2 regions of the Nocardia gipuzkoensis genome follow, and region 2 is predicted to be linked to the other one. Evidence: predicted binding sites of a transcription regulator. Region 2 holds the regulator's gene; the other holds the start of a gene.
The links. Region 2 encodes HspR, which represses chaperone genes until heat shock. Its sites were predicted from a motif close to ANNTGAGTNNNNNNNACTCANNT; they were not measured.

Region 1: lon (endopeptidase La) is a predicted target of HspR. The motif match lies at 4,782-4,804, and genes of this name have one in related genera.

What each region holds. Positions count from the first base shown of each region.
Region 1 covers NZ_CP089225.1:2,509,453-2,516,227, reverse strand. The annotation lists gene LTT66_RS11545 (SRPBCC family protein) at 1-3, opposite strand, end outside; gene lhgO (L-2-hydroxyglutarate oxidase) at 132-1,316, opposite strand; gene LTT66_RS11535 (hypothetical protein) at 1,339-2,013, opposite strand; gene LTT66_RS11530 (TIGR03084 family metal-binding protein) at 2,354-3,145, opposite strand; gene LTT66_RS11525 (hypothetical protein) at 3,257-4,612, opposite strand; gene lon (endopeptidase La) at 4,883-6,775, shown strand, end outside.
Region 2 covers NZ_CP089225.1:2,213,395-2,220,169, reverse strand. The annotation lists gene dnaK (molecular chaperone DnaK) at 1-972, shown strand, start outside; gene grpE (nucleotide exchange factor GrpE) at 969-1,637, shown strand; gene dnaJ (molecular chaperone DnaJ) at 1,662-2,819, shown strand; gene LTT66_RS10210 (heat shock protein transcriptional repressor HspR) at 2,819-3,238, shown strand; gene LTT66_RS10205 (globin domain-containing protein) at 3,775-4,944, shown strand; gene LTT66_RS10200 (FAD-binding oxidoreductase) at 5,477-6,241, opposite strand; gene LTT66_RS10195 (FAD-binding oxidoreductase) at 6,271-6,775, opposite strand, start outside.

The DNA.
Region 1 (6,775 bases), 300 kb from region 2:
CATCAGGCCCTCCCTGTTCCACGACTGGCGTTAAAAGTACTACAGCTCTCCTCTTTATTCGAGGGCTCGGCAAGATTTGGTGTGCCGTGATGTCGAATGGCTACCGGGCGGTCGCTCGGAAGCGGCGTCGCTCAGAGCTGGTCGACGAGGTGCTCGGCAATCGGCATGGCCGAGGTCGCCGCAGGTGAAGGGGCATTGAGCAGATGAACCGAGCGCTCGGTGCGCTCGATCATGAAGTCGTGCACCAAGGTTCCGTCGCGCAGGACGGCCTGCGCGCGAATACCCGCCTCGCGCGGGAGCAGATCGGCGAGCGTCAGATCCGGGCAGTAGCGGCGGCACTGCGCCAGGTACCCGCGCTTGAACAGCGAGTTGCGCAGTTCGCGCAGCCCGGTACGCACGTTCGCCTTGGCCACCCGGTGAAATCCGGGGAAGGCGAGCACTTCTCGCGCGTCTCTGACGTCGAAGCTGCCTTTGCGATAGCCCTCCCTGGCGAGGCCGAGTACCGCGTTCGGCCCCACGGTCAGCGTGCCGTCGATCATCGGACTCAAATGCACGCCGAGAAACGGCAATTCGGGATCGGGAATCGGATAGATCAAGGTGCTGACCAGGTCGTTTCGCTCGCGCGGCAGTTGGTAGTACTCACCGCGGAACGGCACGATGCGAAAGTCGGTGCGCAGCCCCGCCGCCCGTGCCATTCGGTCTGCCTGCAGACCCGCGCAGACCACCAGCCTGCGTGCCGTCCACGAACCGGCCGGCCCGGCGGCTGTCACCGCGTCCGTGGTCTCGGTGAGCGTTGTGACCTCGGCGCCGAACACGAATTCGCCACCGGCGCCGCGTACTTGCTCGGCGAGCGCTTCGGTCATCCGGGTGAAATCGATGATCCCGGTGCCGGGAACGAAGAGTGCGCCGACACCCGTGACACGCGGTTCGCGCCGCGCGAGTTCCGCGGCGTCGATCAGTTCCACCGCCACGCCGTTGGTAATCGAGCGTTCGTGCAGCGCGAGCATGCGTCCGTATTCGACGTCGTTCGTGGCGACCAGCAATTTGCCGCAGATCCGGTACGGAATGCCGTGTGCGGCCGCGAATTCCTCGGTCCAGCGAGCGCCACGGCGGCACAGCGTTGCCTTCAGGCTGTTCGGCGGATAGTAGATCCCGGAGTGGATGACGCCGCTGTTGTGCCCGGTCTGATGCGCGGCCAGGTGCTGGGCTTTCTCCAGCAGTACCAGGCGGGCGCCGGGATAGCGCGCCAGGATCCGGTGCGCGGTCGCGACGCCGACGATGCCGCCGCCGATGACGCAGAAGTCGTAGGCGCTCATGCCGAGCAGGGTAAGCGGTGGGTCACACCGCTTCGGAATCCCCTGCGCCCTGCGAGGCGGCGCGCACCGGTTCGGTGGTGCCCTGCTTCCCGGCGGCGGCCGGAGGTGGCGTCGCGGCGGGTGCGCCATGACGATTCAGGCGCAGGGCGTGCTCGCCGAGCCCCGGGTCGGAAAGGGCCAGGCGCACTTCGCCGCTCTGGGTGTCGAGGTCGGTACGCATCGTGGTCACGGTGGACGCACCCGGCTGCTCCGGGCCCGAACGCAGGAAACCAGTGAGCACCGTGAAGGCGTTCGTATCCACGGTGACCGAGACGGTATCGGCCTCGCCCTTCGCGACTCGCGCGCCGAAGTAGGCGTCGCCGAGGCGGACCGCGCCGCCGAGAGGCGTGGGCGTGGGCGGTGAATCACTCTGTGCCTGAACGGTTTCCGGCTCGACGGCGCGGGGAGCGAGGGCGGCGGGGGGCAGGACCGAACTGCTGGCGGTCAGTACCGGATAGAAGACGACTTCACGTCGGTGGTCGGGCGCATCCGGAGCGACCGGGGCGATCGGCGCGGCGAGCCTGCTATCCGGGTGCTGTGTATCGGCGATCTGCTGCACGATGTAGGTGCCTGCCGCGACGGTCAGGGTCAAGCTGGCGGCACCGGCGAGCACGACGGCGGCATGCCGCGCGAACTGGGCAGGTCGGTGTGCTGTCACGATGCGCTCCTTTCCCTGCGACGGACCAGCATCATGGAAAGCTGTACGCCCGTCCAGGTTACCTGTGCGGTTGCGGGGTATGTCGCGTCGAAGAGAGCAGGATCACACGGCGGGACAGCCCGGTCAAGGGCATATCGTGCGGCGCCGCCGCCTACATGGCGCCGATGTTTCCGTGCGCACACCGGGGGGTAAATATTCGTTTAGCTGGCGAGCGCCATTCTCGACTGCCACCTCGAGACACCCGGCCAACGGCGTCCGGCCGTCGACATGAACACGGCGCACCCAAGTGTGGCGCTCGCCCGCTCCCGAATCGTCACCGATCGGGTCGGGTGTGGGCGGGTCAGGCGAACTGGCCCGCCGTCCTTCCCCCACCCGTCGGACCCGCGAAAGCCTGCGCGATCGCGAGCCATTCCGCGGCGTCGTCGCCGTGCGTCACGATCGCCAGGTCCTCCGGATGGCGGCGCTGGGTCACCAGCAGGCAGAAGTCGAGCGCTGGTCCGCTCACGCGCTGCTCGGCATCCTCGGGACCCCACGCCCAGATCGTGCGGTCCGGCGCGGTCAGCTCGACGCGGAACTCCGCTGCGGGAGGGGTCTTTTCGTGCACGGTGTAGGCGAAGTTCCTGGTGCGCACGCCGATATGGGCCACGGTGCGCAGCCGTACGGTGGGAGTGCGGTGCACGCCGAGGGCGTCGGCCACGTCCTGCCCGTGTGCCCAGGTCTCCATGATGCGGGCGGTGATCATCGAGGCGGGGCTCATCGGCGGGCCGAACCAGGGCAGTTTGACGCCCGCGGGCGTCGCGCGCAGAGCGGCGGTGAGCGATGCGCGTCCGCGCCGCCACCGGTCGAGCAGGTCGGCGGGCGGTTCGGTCGCGGCTTTCTCGGCGGCCTCGTCGACGAACGTGAGCGCACGGGGCCCGGCCTCGGCCAGCAACTTCTGAAAGCCGTCGGCATCCGCGGTGGCGATCGTCGCGATTTCGTCGGTCCAGGCCAGGTGGCCGATCTGGTGGGCGATGGTCCAGCCGGGCGCGGGTGTGTCCCGCGCCCATTCCCCGGGCGCCAGTGGGCCGACGAGTCGTTCCAGGTCCGCGCATTCGTCGGCGAAGTCGCCGAGTAGCGCCTCGAGGTCGGCCATCTGTTCCCCTGCCGGTTCCGGGCACACCGCCTCGTGTGCCGCCGGGACCAGCATCGCAGCGAGGTCAAAAAAAGGCAAGCATGCTTGTTTTACTTGTGAGCGACGGTCCGGCTACCAGCCGAAAAGCACCAGGTGGCTGGCTCCGACGACGAGACCGAGCACCGCGCCGTGCAGATACAGCAGCCAGGCGTCCTGTTCCACGGACGCGTAGAACATCTCCATGAACTCCCCCGGCGTGAGGTCCCGCAACTTGCGCGCCGCGAATTCGTCGATGGTCTTGGCCTGCTCGAGGGTGAACTCCTCGTCCTCGGCCATGGTCGGCGCCAAGCCGACCGCGGCGCCGGCCGCGCCCACCGTGAGGTTGTCGAACTGGCGGCGCCCGAAGGCCGCGCGCACCAGCGTGGTGGTCGGGCCGAGCTGTCGACTGATCTCGTCGGCGATCAAGCGCTCCAGCAGCTGCCGGGTCTTGTCCCCGTTCGGGCCCTCCAGCAGCTCCTTGGACAAGTTCGGCAGCGTCAGCACCTGATAGGCCAGGATGTGGGCCAGATCGGTGGCCGCCTGCGGTTGTCGCTTGGCCAGCAGCGCCTGCTTCCACAGGTACTTGTACCTCGGTTGCGGGTCGCCCGGTTCGAACACCATCTTCACCGCGATGACGTTCACGATCACGCCGATCGCCGCCGAGGCGAGCAGGACGATCACCCAGCCCGGCACCCAGCCGATCACCGGAATGTGCTGATGCACATGCAGGTACAGGGCCAGCAGCACGCCGAAAGGTGCGCCGAGCAGGCCGATGCGCACCATGAAGCGCAGCTCGGGCGCGGCGATGGTGGTGGTCAGGTCCTTCAGGATGGTCGGGTTTTCCTGCAGGTAGCGGATCACGAAGCTCTTGATGTCGATCAGCTGGTCCACGTTGTCGCCGAGCGAGGCGAACGCACGGCGGGACAGGGCGGGCAGTTCCCGGTCCACCCGCTGGTAGATCAGCTGCTTGGCGGCCCGCGGCACGGTGCGCCACAGGTCCGGGTTCTCCCGGTACATCAGCTCGTCCACCAGCGGCCGCACCTGCTCGCGCGCGAGCACCGCGATGTAGTCGGCGATGCCGTCGAGATCGAGTTCGTGGATGAAGTCCCTCGGGCTGCCGATCCGCATCAGGGCCTTGTCCACGCAAATACTGGCCATCTTCTCCGCGCGCGCCGGGATGAAGCCCTGGAATCCGAGGCGGCGGCCATCACCGGAGAAGGTCGGCAGCACCTGGACCCGGCGCGGGAAGTACGGATAGAGCACGTGCAGGCCGGGGATGCGGACGCCGCGGAACAGCAGCGGCCAGAACAGCATCAGCACGCCGGTCCAGTTGGTCAGCCAGCCCGCCAGCGCGCTGAAGACCGGAAACGTGATCAGGTCGACCACGAACTTCGGCTGCCCGGTCAATCCTTCCCAGTCGACGAACACGCCGGCGGCGAGCGACGACATCGATGGGACTCCCTAAGCCGATCCGGCGGTACCGCCGGTATGAGATATCAAGGCCACAACGTTCTCATTGCCTTGGATGGGGTGTCAACGCGAACGGCGAGCGCGGGTGGCGTGGCCCTTCGCCCTCAGCGAACGAGGCACCGGAGTGGAACAAACCCGGATACCCGTGGGTTGAGTAGGCAACGCTCAACTTTTGGAAGGGTCGAAGACGTGACTACACCACAGAACCTGCCGGTGCTGTTCCTGACCGATCCGATCGTGCTGCCGGGCATGGTCGTGCCCATCGAACTGGACGAATCGGCGCAGGCCGCGATCGATGCCGCGCGCGCCGCCAAGACCGACGCCGTACTGCTCGCGCCGCGCCTGAACGAGGGCTACGCGACCTACGGCGTGGTCGCCACCATCGAGCAGGTCGGCCGGATGCGCGGCGGAGCCCCGGCGGCCGTCCTCAAGGCGGAACGGCGGGCCAAGATCGGGCACGGGGTCACCGGCCCCGGCGCCGCGCTGTGGGTCGAGGCCGAGCCGGTCGAGACGCCCACACCCGACGGCCGCACCAAGGAATTGGCCGCCGAATACAAGAAGCTGGTCGTCTCGGTACTGCAACGCCGCGAGGCCTGGCAGGTCATCGACGCGGTCAACCAGCTGACCGACCCGTCGGCCATCGCCGACACCGCGGGCTACGCCACCTACCTGACCTTCGAGCAGAAGCGCGAACTGCTCGAGACCTCCGACGTGGCCGAGCGGCTCACCACCCTGATCGAGTGGACCAAAGCGCACATCGCCGAGGCCGAGATCAGCGAGAAGATCAGCGAAGACGTTCGCGAGGGCATGGAGAAGAGCCAGCGCGAATTCCTGCTGCGCCAGCAGCTCAACGCCATCCGCAAGGAACTCGGCGAGGACGAGCCGGACGGCGCCGACGACTACCGCACCCGGGTAGAGCAGGCCGACCTGCCCGCCACCGTGCGCGAGGCCGCGTTGCGCGAGGTCGGCAGGCTGGAGCGGGCCAGCGATCAGAGCCCGGAATCCGGCTGGATCCGGACCTGGCTGGACACCGTGCTGGAGCTGCCGTGGACGGTGAAGACCACCGACAGCGCCGATGTGTCGGCCGCCCGCGCGGTCCTGGACGCCGATCACCACGGCCTGGACGAGGTCAAGGACCGCATGGTCGAGTACCTGGCCGTCCGGGCCCGCCGTGCCGCCCGCGGCCTGGAGGTCGTCGGCGGACGCGGCTCCGGCGCGGTGCTTGTGCTGGTCGGTCCGCCCGGCGTCGGCAAGACGTCGCTGGGTGAGTCCGTGGCGCGAGCCCTCGGCCGCAAGTTCGTCCGCGTCGCCCTGGGTGGCGTGCGCGACGAGGCCGAGATCCGCGGCCACCGCCGTACCTACGTCGGCGCGCTGCCCGGTCGCATCGTCCGCGCCATGAAGGAAGCCGGTTCGATGAACCCGGTCGTCCTGCTGGACGAGATCGACAAGGTCGGCTCCGATTTCCGCGGCGATCCGGCCGCCGCCCTGCTCGAGGTGCTGGACCCGGCGCAGAACCACACGTTCCGCGACCACTACCTCGATCTGGACCTGGACCTGTCCGACGTGCTGTTCATCGCCACGGCGAATGTCATGGAGACCATCCCCGGCCCGCTGCTGGACCGGATGGAACTGATCACCGTCGACGGCTACACCGAGGACGACAAGGTGGCCATCGCGCGTGACTTCCTGGTGCCGCGGCAACTCGAGCGCAACGCGCTGACCGCCGCCGAGGTGGCCGTCAGCGAGGAAGCGCTGCGCGAGATCGCGGCCAACTACACCAGGGAGGCGGGCGTCCGGCAGATGGAGCGGCTGATCGCCAAGGCGCTGCGCAAGGCGGCCACCCGGCTGTCCGAGCGCGAAACCGCGCCTGCCGCATCAGATTACGACCCCGAACTGGGTTACGAGGTGGATACCGATGCCTTGACGATCGGCCTGGGCGACTTGAAGGACTACCTGGGGCGCCCGCGCTTCACCCCCGACTCGGTCGAACGCACCGCGGTCCCCGGTGTGGCCACCGGCCTCGCCGTAACCGGCGCCGGCGGCGACGTCCTCTACATCGAGGCGAACGCCGCCGAGGGCGAGCGCTCGCTGACCCTCACCGGCCAGCTCGGCGACGTCATGAAGGAATCCGCGCAGATCGCG
Region 2 (6,775 bases):
CAGTCCGTGATCAAGGACGCGGGCATCAAGGTGTCCGACATCGACCACGTGGTGCTCGTCGGCGGCTCGACCCGTATGCCCGCCGTCTCCGACCTGGTCAAGGAACTGACCGGTGGCAAGGAGCCCAACAAGGGCGTGAACCCGGACGAGGTCGTCGCCGTCGGCGCCGCCCTGCAGGCCGGTGTGCTCAAGGGTGAGGTCAAGGACGTCCTGCTGCTCGACGTGACCCCGCTGTCGCTGGGCATCGAGACCAAGGGCGGCGTGATGACCAAGCTCATCGAGCGCAACACCACCATCCCGACCAAGCGCTCGGAGACCTTCACCACGGCAGACGACAACCAGCCTTCGGTGCAGATCCAGGTGTTCCAGGGTGAGCGCGAGATCGCCTCGCACAACAAGCTGCTCGGCTCCTTCGAGCTGACCGGCATCCCGCCGGCCCCGCGCGGCGTGCCGCAGATCGAGGTCACCTTCGACATCGACGCCAACGGTATCGTGCACGTCACCGCGAAGGACAAGGGCACCGGCAAGGAGAACACGATCAAGATCCAGGACGGCTCCGGCCTGTCCAAGGAGGAGATCGACCGGATGGTCAAGGACGCCGAGGCGCACGCGGCCGAGGACAAGGCCCGCCGCGAGGAGGCCGAGACCCGCAACCAGGCCGAGTCGCTGGTGCACCAGACCGAGAAGTTCATCAAGGAGAACGAGGACAAGGTCCCCGCGGACGTCAAGACCAAGGTCGAGGCGGCCATCGCCGAGGCGAACGAGGCCCTCAAGGGCACCGACATCGCCGCGGTCAAGGCGGCCGTCGAGAAGCTGGCGACCGAGTCGCAGGCCCTCGGCCAGGCCATCTACGAGGCCTCCGCCGCGGACGCCGCGGCGCAGGGCAACGGCACCTCGAGCAGTGCGCAGGATGACGACCAGGTCGTGGACGCCGAGGTCGTGGACGAGCCGGTCGACACGGAGAAGAAGTGACCGAGGCCAACTCTGAGAAGGAGCCGATCACCTTCGTCGACAACCGGAAGATCGACCCGGAGACCGGTGAGATCCGCCAGCCGGCCGCGGACAACGGTGCCGCGGCCGCGCAGGCCCCGGAGTCGGGCAACGGTGCGGAGACCGGCAACGGCGGCGACGCCCAGGCGCTCGCCGACACCATCAGCGGCGAGCTCGCCGAGCGCACCTCCGACCTGCAGCGGCTGACCGCGGAGTACGCCAACTACCGGCGCCGGGTCGAGCGCGACCGCAAGGCCGCGATCGATTCCGCCAAGGCGTCGGTGGTCACCGAATTGCTCGGCGTGCTCGATGATCTCGACCGCGCTCGGGCGCATGGTGATCTGGAGTCCGGTCCGCTGCGGTCGGTGGCCGACAAGCTGTCGGCCGCGCTGCTCAAGCAGGGTCTCGAGGAGTTCGGTTCGGAGGGCGAGCCTTTCGACCCGACCCTGCACGAGGCCGTGCAGCACGAGGGCTCCGGCCACGATCCGGTGATCGGCATCGTGATGCGCAAAGGCTATCGCTTCGGCGATAGGGTGCTTCGGCACGCGCTGGTCGGGGTAACCGACGGCGTAGCCGATCTGACGGAAAACGCGGATCAACCGACCGAAGAGGCATCGGATGTTGATGCCGGCGCGAACGAACAATAAGGACGCGAGAGGAGGAGATGCTCGGTGAGCCAACGGGAGTGGATCGAAAAGGACTTCTACAAGGAGCTGGGTGTTTCCTCCGGCGCCTCGCAGGACGAGATCAAGAAGGCCTATCGCAAGCTAGCGCGCGACCTGCACCCGGACGCCAACCCCGGTGACACCAAAGCAGAGGAGCGGTTCAAGGCCGTCAGCGAGGCGCACGCCGTGCTGTCGGATCCGGCCAAGCGCAAGGAGTACGACGACACCCGCAAGCTCTTCGCGGGTGGCGGCTACGGTCGCGGTGGGTTCGGTCCCGGTGCGGGCGGAGGCTTCTCGCAGGAGTTCAACATCGGGGACATCTTCGGCGGCGCAGGCGCCGGCGACGGTGGCCTCGGCGACCTGCTCGGCGGTCTGTTCAACCGGGGCGGTACGCGGACCTCGAGCCGCCCCCGCCGCGGTGCCGATGTGGAGACCGAGACGACGCTCGGTTTCCGGGAGGCCGCCCAGGGCGTCACGGTTCCGCTGCGGATGACCAGCCCGTCGCCGTGCACCACGTGTCACGGCAGCGGGGCCAAACCGGGCACGAGCCCGCGGGTCTGCCCGATTTGCAACGGGACCGGTGTCGTCAGCCGCAATCAGGGCGCGTTCGGCTTCAGCGAGCCGTGCGACGAGTGCCGGGGCAGCGGTTCGATCATCGACGACCCGTGCGTCGACTGCCACGGCAACGGCATCCAGAACCGCACGCGCACCATCACGGTGCGGATTCCGCCCGGAGTCGGTGACGGGCAACGGATCCGGTTGGCCGGTCAGGGCGAGGCGGGCCTGCGCGGGGCGCCGTCGGGCGACCTCTACGTGACCGTCCACGTCAGCCAGGACAAGGTCTTCGGCCGCAACGGTGACGACCTGACCCTGGTGCTTCCGGTCAGTTACAGTGAATTGGTCCTCGGTACCACGGTTTCGGTGCCCACGCTGGACGGGCGAGTCGGCGTCAAGGTGCCTCCGGGTACCGCTGACGGCCGCATCCTTCGGGTGCGCGGCCGTGGCGTGCCCAAGCGCGGCGGCGGCGCCGGAGACCTGCTGGTGACGGTGAAGGTCGCGGTGCCGCAGAAGCTCGACGGCGACGCCGTCGAGGCCCTCAAGCGCTACCAAGAGGCCGAGCGGGCCAGCGGCTTCGATCCACGTGCGGGATGGGCAGGTGCGTGATGTCCTCGGAACCGAAGAGCGCGTCCAGCGGGGCCCGCGCCGAGTTCTTCATGATATCGGTGGCGGCCCAGCTGGCCGGTATGCACGCGCAGACGCTGCGCACGTATGACCGTCTGGGACTGGTCACGCCGCAACGCACTTCGGGCGGCGGGCGCCGCTACTCGGCCCGGGACGTGGAGCTGCTGCGCGAGGTGCAGCGGCTGTCCCAGGACGAGGGTGTCAACCTGGCGGGCATCAAGCGCATCATCGAACTGACCAATCAGGTGGAGGAACTGCGCCAGCAGGTGGCGGAACTGTCGGCCGAGCTGGAGCGGACGCGGGCCGGGTACCGTCCCGATCTCGCCCCGCCGCAACGCAGTACCGCGTTGGTCGTCTGGCAGCCGCGCCATCGTCGCGAAGACGGCCGGCACCGGCGATAACGGCACGACGACGACGGCCCCGGCCTCCGGTCGCACAGCGCGATCCGAGGCCGGGGCCGTCGTCGTTTCGCGCCCGCGACCACCACTTATTTGCTGACAGTAAACCAGAACATGTTTGGCGTAAGCGGTACGGTAGAGGTTATTTCGTTGTCGAATCAACTGGACATTTTCACCATAGATTGGTTGATGGTATCGGCGCGGTTTGCCCGGATCGAACTCTATTCGGCCGCAGTGGTGTTGCCCTGAGGTCGCTAGAACAGACCAATCGGGACGTAAATTCCTCAGCGAGCCTTGCGAATTCGGTGATCCTTCGACTGATTTTGCGGCATATCTACCGTCTTGCAGTCGGTTTCTCTGGCGTGTCTCGCTGGATATCCTCGTTTTGACGAAATTACACGCGTGATGTCCAATCGAAAGATTCCGTAGCTGGCAAACCTCGCCTACACTCCTTCCCATCGGCTGCTGTCGAGTGGCCCCGCAGCACCTCACTCGTCGGCATGGTTGGTGAACGAGTGCGAAATGGGGTTGTGAGATCAATGGATTCACGCACTGTCGCTTTGATCAGAACGACGTTCAAGGCGGTTGCTGCGGAAGACGGGGGGCCGGAGAAACTGGCGAGATCGTTCTACGCGATCTTGTTCACCGACTACCCGCACGTCCGCGATTTCTTCCCGGCCGCGATGGACGCCCAGCGCGATCGCCTGGTCAAGGCGATCTCCTATGCGCTGGACCGGTTGGAGGAGCCCGACAAACTGCTGCCGTTCCTCGCGCAGCTCGGTAGGGACCACCGCAAGTACGGCGTGCAGCCCGCGCACTACACCGCCGTGTCCACCGCGCTGAAGACCGCCGTCAAGGTCTTCGCGGGCACCGAGATGTGGACCGACGAGGTCGACCGCGCCTGGGACGAGGGCCTGAAGATCATCGCCGACACCATGATCGGCGCCGCGGAGAAGGAGACCACGCCGTCGGCGTGGACCGGCACCGTGATCGAACGCCGCGAAGTGCTGCGCGACCTGGTCATCGTCCGGCTGCAACTGGACCAGCCGATGTCCTACGCCGCGGGCCAGTACCTGAGCGTGCAGATCCCGTCACGGCCGCGCATGTGGCGCTACCTCTCGCCCGCCGTGCCCGCGAACGCCAACGGTGAGATCGAGTTCCACGTCCGCGGCGTGCTGGGCGGCTGGGTCAGTTCGGCCATCGTCGGCCAGACCGTCGTCGGCGACCAATGGCTGCTCGGCTCACCACTCGGTGGCCTCGGCATCCCGCGCAACACCAAACGCAAGATGCTGATGGTCGGCTGTGGTACCGGAATCGCGCCGCTGCGAGCCCAGCTCATGTCGATGGCGATGCGGCGGACCAATCCGAAGGTGCACCTGTTCGTCGGCGGCCACCACCCGTGCGACCTCTACGACCTGGAGACGCTGAGCAAACTGGCGATGGCCAACCGCTGGCTCACCGTCACGCCGGTCAGCGAGCACGACGAAAACCCATGGTGGTACGCCCAACCCGACGAGCCCCGCACCACGTGGCCCGGCCTGGAACCCCGCGTCACCGGCCAGATCGGCAAGGTCGTCGCGAGCTTCGGCGCCTGGTCCGATCGCGACGTACAGATCGTCGGATCACCATCGATGGTGCAGACCACCAAGTTCCGCCTCATGGCGGCGGGAACGCTCGCGAAGAACATCCGCCACGACCCGCTGTTCTGATTTGCAGCGCCTGCGGTGCTGCGTGTTCGCGGCCCCCTTGTGGCTCGCGTCCGAGTGACCGCCGCTTGCTCCTTCGTCGCGACGCGGCGGCCACTCGGACGCGAGCCGGGCCGCGAACGGCGGATGCTCGGTCTCGCTTCGCTCGAGACCGGCGGTTGGGGTGATGTCGTCGCGTGGATGGCGTGCGTGGGGCCGGGTGTGCGCCGTTGTCGGATAGTTGCCGAAGGGGTGCGTCCTCCCTGGAGGCATTGTCGCCGGCGCGGTCACTCGGACGCGCACCGGACGGTGCGGGCTTTCCAAGGTCTGCGGCGGGGGGTGTTCGCGGCCGTCATGATTCGCGTTCCGAGTGACCGCCCTTGCTCCTTCGTCGCGGACGCGGCGGCCGCTCGGACGGGAGCCGGGCCGCGAACGGCGCATGCTCGGTTCGCTTCGTTCAGATCCCGGGGTTGGGCTGACGTGGTTGCGATAGGCATGGCCGCCGCGTTCGGTGTGGGCCGTTTCGAATGACTGGCGATTCGGGCTGCGGAGTTGTTCAGAGTCCTTCGAATTGGATTCGTTCCGGGGGCGTTCCGGTTTCGAGGAGGCGGTCGACGGTGGTCTGGACCATCGCGGGGGAGCCGCAGACGAGCACTTGGTGCTCGCGGAACGCGCCGTGCGAGCCGAGGACGTCGGCGAGTGTGCCGTACAGCAGGTCGTCGGGTGGGAAGCCGATGTCGACGCGGGACTGCTCGTACCACTCGTCGATCCAGTCCGGGTCGTGCGGGGTCTCCACCACCGGGATCACGGTGAGCCACGGCAGTTCACCGGCCAGCAGGAACAGCATGTCCGCGGCGTACAGGTCGCGGGGGGACCGCCCGCCGACGAAGAGGTAGGTGGGCGGTGGCGAAGGCTTGCGCGCCAGTTCCAGGATCTGCGCGCGCATCGGCGCCAATCCGGTGCCGCCCGCGATCATCACCACCTCGTCGCCGTCCGGGTCGACCCAGAAACCGCCGAGCGGAGCGCCGATCCGCCACTCGTCGCCCGGCTGGGTGTCGGCCACGATCGCGCCGCTGCACCAGCCACCCGGGACGGTGCGCACATGGAACTCCAGCTTGCCGTCCAGCGAGGGCGGCAGCGCGGGTGAAAGCCTGCGCCGCACGCCGGGATGCTGCGGCACCCGCACCTCGACCGACTGACCCGCGGCGAACGGCACGAACTCGCCGATCAGGCGGATCACCGCGAGATCGTGACGCAGCCGATGATGACCGACGACGGTCGAGGTCCACTCGGGCGCCTGATGCGCACCGTTACCGAGCATGCTCGGATCCCCCAACGGGGCCTCCTTCGTTACACAGGGTCGCAGCTGATGTTCTGCTCCGGCGTGCCGACCGCGATGAGCGCACGCCGGGTGTCCGCGATCATCCGGGCCGAGCCGGCGATCTGGATCTGGCGGTCCGCCCACGCGCCGAAGCTCGCGACCACGGCGCCAAGGTTACCGATCAGGCGCCGGTGCATGCCGTACGGTGCGTCCTGCGGCGGATGTGGGTACCACCACGGATTGGTCTTCTGCTCGCAGACCGGAACGATGGTCAGCCACGGGTTGCTCTGCGAGAGCTGCCACATGTTCTCCACGTCGTACAGGTCGCAGGGGTAGCGGCCGCCGATGAAGAAGTGCACCCGCGGGTTGATGCCGCGCTGGCCCATCTCGATCAGCTGGGCGCGCAGCGGGGCGATGCCGGTGCCCGCGCCGATCATGAGCACGTCGCGGCCGCTGTCCCGGTCGACGCGCAGTCCGCCGAGCGGGCCCGCGATCCGCCACCGGTCGCCGACCCTGGTCTCGTTGACGATCGCC